Regions from separate parts of the Belliella marina genome, predicted to be linked through region 1. Evidence: riboswitches for the same ligand, from Rfam matches in the RefSeq annotation. Region 1 holds a riboswitch; the other holds the start of a gene.
The links. Region 1 has a riboswitch for S-adenosylmethionine ahead of ACFSKL_RS19170 (homocysteine S-methyltransferase family protein). Riboswitches for the same ligand answer to the same signal wherever they lie in the genome.
Positions count from the first base shown of each region.

Region 2: it holds a riboswitch for S-adenosylmethionine, as region 1 does, so the genes downstream of both, ACFSKL_RS20925 (trans-sulfuration enzyme family protein) here and ACFSKL_RS19170 (homocysteine S-methyltransferase family protein) in region 1, are expected to answer to the same signal.

Region 1 is NZ_JBHUHR010000045.1:543,523-546,944, reverse strand. It holds gene ACFSKL_RS19180 (PAS domain S-box protein) at 1-92, shown strand, start outside; gene ACFSKL_RS19175 (hypothetical protein) at 152-1,456, shown strand; SAM riboswitch class I at 1,539-1,641, shown strand; gene ACFSKL_RS19170 (homocysteine S-methyltransferase family protein) at 1,709-2,752, shown strand; gene metH (methionine synthase) at 2,745-3,422, shown strand, end outside.
Region 2 is NZ_JBHUHR010000046.1:426,623-430,044, forward strand. It holds gene ACFSKL_RS20915 (TIGR02757 family protein) at 1-133, shown strand, start outside; gene ACFSKL_RS20920 (DUF2911 domain-containing protein) at 197-775, shown strand; gene ACFSKL_RS20925 (trans-sulfuration enzyme family protein) at 879-2,048, opposite strand; SAM riboswitch class I at 2,222-2,327, opposite strand; gene pth (aminoacyl-tRNA hydrolase) at 2,418-2,978, opposite strand; gene ACFSKL_RS20935 (50S ribosomal protein L25/general stress protein Ctc) at 3,149-3,422, opposite strand, start outside.

The sequences.
Region 1 (3,422 bases):
AACTTGAAGCAGTCGGGATGAATGATTACATCCCAAAACCATTCAACCCAGATGATCTATATGCGAAAATCATCAAATACATCAGTGTATGATATGCAAAACAATGTTTATTTAAGGTATTTCAATTAATTTTGATGCATAAACACCAGAAATGAGAGCAACTTCCATTCTTTTCCTTTTTCTATTTTCAGCCATTTCATATGCCCAATCAAATAAGGAAAATAGATCGACACTATATGTAACTTATGGCACTACCGGTGCCAATTTGCGCTTGTTCAATGAGATGCTAGAGAACAAGGGCCTTTCCCCCATGCGAAAGGGCTATACCAACCTTGGGCTAGGATACCAGACCAGATACAATGATTTTATTTTGGGGTTTGAACTTTATCAAAATTCCGGATTGAGCTCTGATTTCAATGGTTACAATATTGACTATAGGACCAGCAGGGTATTGCTCAATGTCGGTTATGCACTCACCGAAGAGGGGAGTTTCCAATTTATCCACTACATGTCTATCGGGTCTGGTTTTTTGAATTTCCAAATGCTCAGAGATAGGCCAAATCAGAATATCAATGAATTTCTCCAAAACCCGGAGCATGGTTTTGTATTGAGGGATGGCAATATTCACAAAGGAAGTCGTTTTTTTTCCGGTTTGCTTACGGAGATAGGGTTTCAGGCAAGTTATGATCTGCCCATTCCCGGCAGGGAAGAAGTCTTGGAAGTGATGACCAAATTCGGGTATGCATTTAGCCCATTTGAAAATTCTTGGAAAATGAATGGGATTCAGTTTAGTGGTGCACAAAGTGGGGCTTTTATCCGTGCTGGTGTAGGGATTTCATTGCCTGATCATAATTTTTTCTATAAAGATGCATCCTTGGGGATTCACTTGCTGACGGGTTTGCAGATGACAAAGGCGACTGAATTTAACAAGATTTTGGTGGAAAATGGTTATGAACCCTTTGATGGAAGGCCGAACAATTGGGGCGTAAAAGTATTGGGGGAGAGTAAAGGTTGGCTTTATGGGGTAGATGTATATAATGTGGCACTGAAAGGATCAGCACGTGCAGGTCAAAACCACACCCTCAACAGTGTGAGGGTTTATGCGAATTCTGGGGTTAAGTTTTTTGAAAGGAAAAACCTTGAATTTGGTGGGCTTGCGGGCTTGGGATTTGCAAATATTCGATATACTCTTTCAAGCAATTACAAACCTGATTTTCCATTGCTCTTTGAAGAGCCGGATCACGATGGGTACATAAGAAACTCCGGACTTATGGCCAAACCCGAAATCTATGCCGCCTATGCCATACCTTTCACCTCTGAGAATGCATTCAATCTCATATTGGGGGTTCACGCTGGCTACGAAACACCATTGAGCAGATACAGATTGCAAAATTTGTCCATGTATAAGTACATGGCCAATCCGTATTTGCATTTTTCAATTGGCATCAGACCATAAGTTTTCCTATTGATTTGAACTTTTGGTCAAACATTTTTTGAAAAAAGCGATATAATTCAATTATACGGCTTACCTTTGAACTTGCTTATCGAGAAAGACCGAGGGAAGGGCCCTACGACGTCTTAGCAACCTGACTTAACAAGGTGCTAACTCCCATTCCGAAATTTGTCGGAAAAAGATGAGCGGTAGATTAAAAAGTCTTTTTTCTCCCGGTTCTTGCTCGCATAAGTTTTTATATTGAATCAGAGCGACATGATTAGAACGGAATTATTATTAGCACAAGCCAAAAAACAGATTTTGATCCTAGATGGTGCTATGGGTACTATGATTCAGCGGTATAAACTCTCCGAAGAGGATTTTAGAACCCCTGCATTGAGCAATCACCCGAAGCCACTCAAGGGGAATAATGATTTACTTTCTCTGAGCAGGCCTGATATCATCAAGGCAATCCATGCTGCTTACCTTGAAGTAGGTGCCGATATCATCGAGACCAATACCTTCAGTGGGACCACAATAGCACAAGCAGACTACGGATTGGAACATTTGGCTTATGAAATCAACTACCAGTCGGCAGTAATAGCCAAAGAAGTAGTAATGGAATATTCTGCCAAAACACCTGACAAACCTAGATTTGTCGCTGGAGCCATTGGGCCAACCAATAGGACAGCCTCGATTTCTCCAGATGTAAACGACCCCGGTTATAGGGCGGTGACTTTTGACCAATTGGCAGATGCGTACAAAGAACAGATCCATGGATTGTTGGATGGAGGTTCGGATATTCTGTTGGTTGAGACAATTTTTGACACCCTGAATGCCAAAGCGGCCTTGTATGCCATACAAGAGGTGTTTGAAGAAAGGAATCTGCCTTTGGAGCCTGAAGAGGGAGGTATTCCAGTGATGATCTCGGGGACAATTACGGATGCTTCCGGACGGACACTTTCCGGACAGACTACAGAAGCATTTTTGATATCGATATCTCATGTGCCATTGTTCAGCGTTGGCCTGAACTGTGCATTGGGGGCAAAAGAGCTTAGGCCTTACCTTAAAATATTAGCAGATAAGGCACCTTTCTATGTAAGCGCTTATCCGAATGCAGGACTGCCGAATGAATTTGGGCAATATGACCAGGATTCGGTTGAAATGGCAGATCAGGTAGAGGATTTTCTGAAGAATGGAATGATCAACATATTGGGAGGATGCTGTGGCACAACTCCTGAGCATATTGCTGCATTGGCAGAGATTGCTGCCAAATACAGTCCAAGGGAATTAGAATTGGTAAACGAATCAGATGAGTAAAAGACAATACAAAGACGCGATGAAGCTTTCGGGGTTGGAACCTTTGGTATTTACTCCCGAAATCAATTTTGTCAATATTGGTGAAAGGACCAATGTGACGGGGTCCAAGAAATTTGCCCGACTGATTCTCAACGGTCAATTTGATGAAGCGCTTGAAGTAGCTTTGGATCAGGTGAGAGGTGGGGCACAGGTCTTGGATGTATGTATGGACGAAGGGATGTTGGATGGGGTAGCTGCCATGCAGCGATTTCTACATCTGATAGCATCAGAACCTGAGATTAGCAGGATACCGATCATGATTGACAGCTCCCGTTGGGAGATAATCTTGGCAGGACTTAAGTGTGTCCAAGGGAAAGGAATTGTCAATTCCATCAGCTTGAAAAATGGGGAGGCTGAGTTTATTCACCAAGCCAAAACCATCAAGAAATTTGGGGCGGCAGTAGTCGTTATGGCATTTGATGAGGATGGGCAGGCAGATACCTACCAAAGGAGGATCGATATCTGTAAGCGGAGTTATGATGTTTTGGTCGATGTAGTCAAATTCAACCATCAGGACATCATTTTTGACCCCAATATTTTCCCTGTGGCTACAGGGATGGATGAGCACAGGAAAAACGCCATCGACTTCTTCCACGCAACCCAATGGATCAAACAGAACCTGCCTGGCGCC
Region 2 (3,422 bases), on a different contig from region 1:
GTTGATTACCCGCAAACAAACGGACTGGCAAACCGCTGTAGAGCTGACTGAGAGACTTAGGCTTTTCGATCCATCTGACCCTGTGAAGTATGATTTTGCTTTGTTTGGATTGGGTATTGAGGAGAAATTTTGATTCTTCGGATATGAATTCTGATTAAAATCTTTAAATTCGAAAGAATAAAAAATTCAAAACTATATGAAAAAATCAAATGCATGGATTATGGCCGTATTAATGGCTGGATCCTTAACCTTTTATGGTTGCGGTGGAGAGAAGAAAACAGAAGAAGTAGAAGATACAGTTACTGAAATGGAGGAGATAGCTCCGGTTAAAGAGCGTGCAAGTCCATTGAGAACCGTTCAGGGGACTGTGGGTGACAATGTGACCCTAAATGTACAGTACGGAGCACCTTCTGTCAAAGGTAGGGTTCTTTGGGGTGATTTGGTTCCTTACAATGAAGTGTGGAGAACCGGCGCAAACGAAGCGACCTTTGTGGAGTTCGATACTGACATTCTTGTAGAGGGCTCGGTTCTTCCAGCAGGTAAATATTCGCTTTTCACCATCCCCAAACAATCAGGGAAATGGACTGTGATCTTCAATTCTGATTGGGATCTTGAGCATGGCCATTTTCAATATAAGGAAGAAAACGATGTTTTGAGGGTAGAATCTACACCGACATGGGTAGAGGAGAGCCAAGAGCAGCTGTCAATCGCTGTAGAATCTCCGGGTATTGTCGTGAAATGGGAAAAATTGGTATTGCCGATAGTGATTGGTTAATAGAGGATAATCATTGGAGATTTGAGATCAGCTGTTGTGGCTACTTACAATCCAATCGATATAAATAAAAAAAGGGAGAGGTTTTCAAAACCTCTCCCTTTTTTTATCTTGATTTTTCAAGTGCCCTTTCTACATCTTTGATGATGTCTTCCTGATGCTCCAAGCCTACAGAGAGCCTTACCAAGCCATCGGAAATTCCGACTTGGAGCCTTTCTTCCTCACTGAGCTTGCTATGGGTAGTGGAGGCTGGGTGGGTGACGATACTTCTACTGTCCCCAAGGTTTGCCGTCACAGAAATCATCTGCAGTTCATCGATAAAACGTTGCGCTCTTTGGATTCCTCCTTTCAGGGTCAAAGTGATGATTCCCCCTCCATGTTTCATTTGTTTTTTTGCCAAATCAAATTGTGGGTGGGATGGGAGAAATGGATATTTGACAAAATCCAAATCCTTGCTGTCTTGGAAATATGATGCAACCTTCAATGCACTCTCACAATGCCGATCCATTCTCACGGCTAAAGTCTCCATGCTTTTAGCCAGAATCCAAGCGTTGAAAGGGGAAATGGACGGACCTGTATGCCTTGTGAAAAACTGGACTTCCTTGATCAATTCACTTGTTCCCAAGATCAATCCCCCCAAAACCCTGCCTTGTCCATCAATGTATTTTGTAGCAGAATGTGTAACGATATGTGCTCCCCATTTTGCCGGCTGTTGGAGATATGGTGTCGCAAAGCAATTGTCCACCACCAAAATCAAGTTGTGGGCAGCCGCAAACTTTCCTATCCACTCCAGGTCTATGATCTCCAAGCCGGGATTTGAAGGTGTCTCAATAAAGAGCATTTTGGTATTGGGTTGGATGAGTTTGTCCCAATTGGCAATATCTGAAATATCCCCATAACTAGAGCTGATTCCCCACTTTGGGAATACCCTGGTCAATAGCTGGTGGGTAGACCCAAACAATGACCTTGATGCCAGAATATGGTCTCCTTGTTGTAACAATGAGGCAATGCTTCCAAACATAGCAGCCATGCCTGAGGCAGTTGCGATGCCATCTTCAGTACCTTCGGCAGCACATACCTTTTCGAGTAGCTCGGAAGAGTTGGGGTTTGCATAGCGGGAATAGATGTTTCCTTGGATTTCTTCAGCAAACATGGCTCTTGCTTCCTCAGCAGAGTCAAATGTAAAACTAGAAGTAAGATATAATGGGGCAGAGTGCTCCCTTTGGTTGGACTTGGAGGAGCCTATTCTGATAGCGTCGGTTTCGAAATGTGACATGTTGTGTTGGTTAATCGTTGATTAATGAATGCTTGACTGGATCAATACCCAATCGTGGGAATAGGGGATTTGATCTTCTGGTCTTTTGAAGAGAACGGTTGTTGATTCCGTCAAATGACAGCATCAAAATAAGTAAAAACTGGAATGAGTGATTTGGTAGAGTCATATATGTTAATTTATAGTTCCCGTTGTTTGGGCAGGTTTTGGCACCTTTCACTTGGGATGTGATGGTTGCCAGAGGGTCATTGAGCCTGTTCTCTCACCTCTTCTTTATAAATCATTGAACTAGCTGCAAAGTAAAGTCCTAAATTCCAAAAATCAAAGTGTATTTGTATAGTTTAAATTTTAAATCTTAGATTTAAAATTAGTTCAGTCATTAAACTGTGTCATGGTCATGTTGATGCCGGTAGTAGCGAAAGCAATAGCCATGTCGACTGCTTTGTCCATGAATATAGGGAGTTCTTCGATTTCCTTGGGAGTCCATCTCCCGAGCACATACTCCACTTGCCTTCCCTTGGGGAAATCATCCCCAATCCCAAACTTTAGTCTTGGGTAGTCTTGGCCCCCTGTCAGTTCTTCAATGTTTTTCAGTCCATTATGTCCAGCTGCAGAGCCTTTTCCGCGCATTCTCAATTTCCCAAACGGGAGTGCCACATCATCGACAATCACCAGGATGTTTTCCTTGGGGATATTCAATTCTTTCATCCAATAGTTGACAGCCTTGCCACTGAGGTTCATGTAGGTGGTAGGTTTGATCAAGTGAAACTGGCGGCCTTTGTGCTTGAATTCAGAAGTAAAAGCCAATCTACCGCTTTTCCATGTGCCTCCATGTTTGTCAGCCAGTCTATCTAAAGTAAGGAATCCTACATTGTGGCGTGTCAATTCATACTCCGGACCGATATTTCCCAATCCTACGATTAAATATTTCATGTTTCGTTAGCAAAGTGGTTTTGCTTTTTTTTGTATTAAAATAAGACCTGTCAGTCCGATGTGGAGGCCTGACAGGTCTAAATTGTTTGAAATTGCTTTTGAATAAGTGCAAAAATAAAAAATCCTGCTCGCGAACAAGCAGGATTTCCAAATAATGTAATAAGATTGTCTTATTCAGCTTTTTTGCCTCTAAGTGCTCTAGGGATACCGATGGTAGCGATAGATACGTTAGGGCTAGTCAAGATGTCGAAACCTTCAACCGAAAGCTCACTTACTTTGACAGACTTGCCAAGGTCAAGGTGTGAAATATCAACAGGGATTCTGTCAGGTAGTTTGCTGGCAAAGCCTTTTACTTTCAAAGTTCTGGCTTTCATTTCCAATTTACCACCTTTGATGATACCTGGGGAAGTACCTTTGATTTCAACAGGAATGTCCATTTTGATT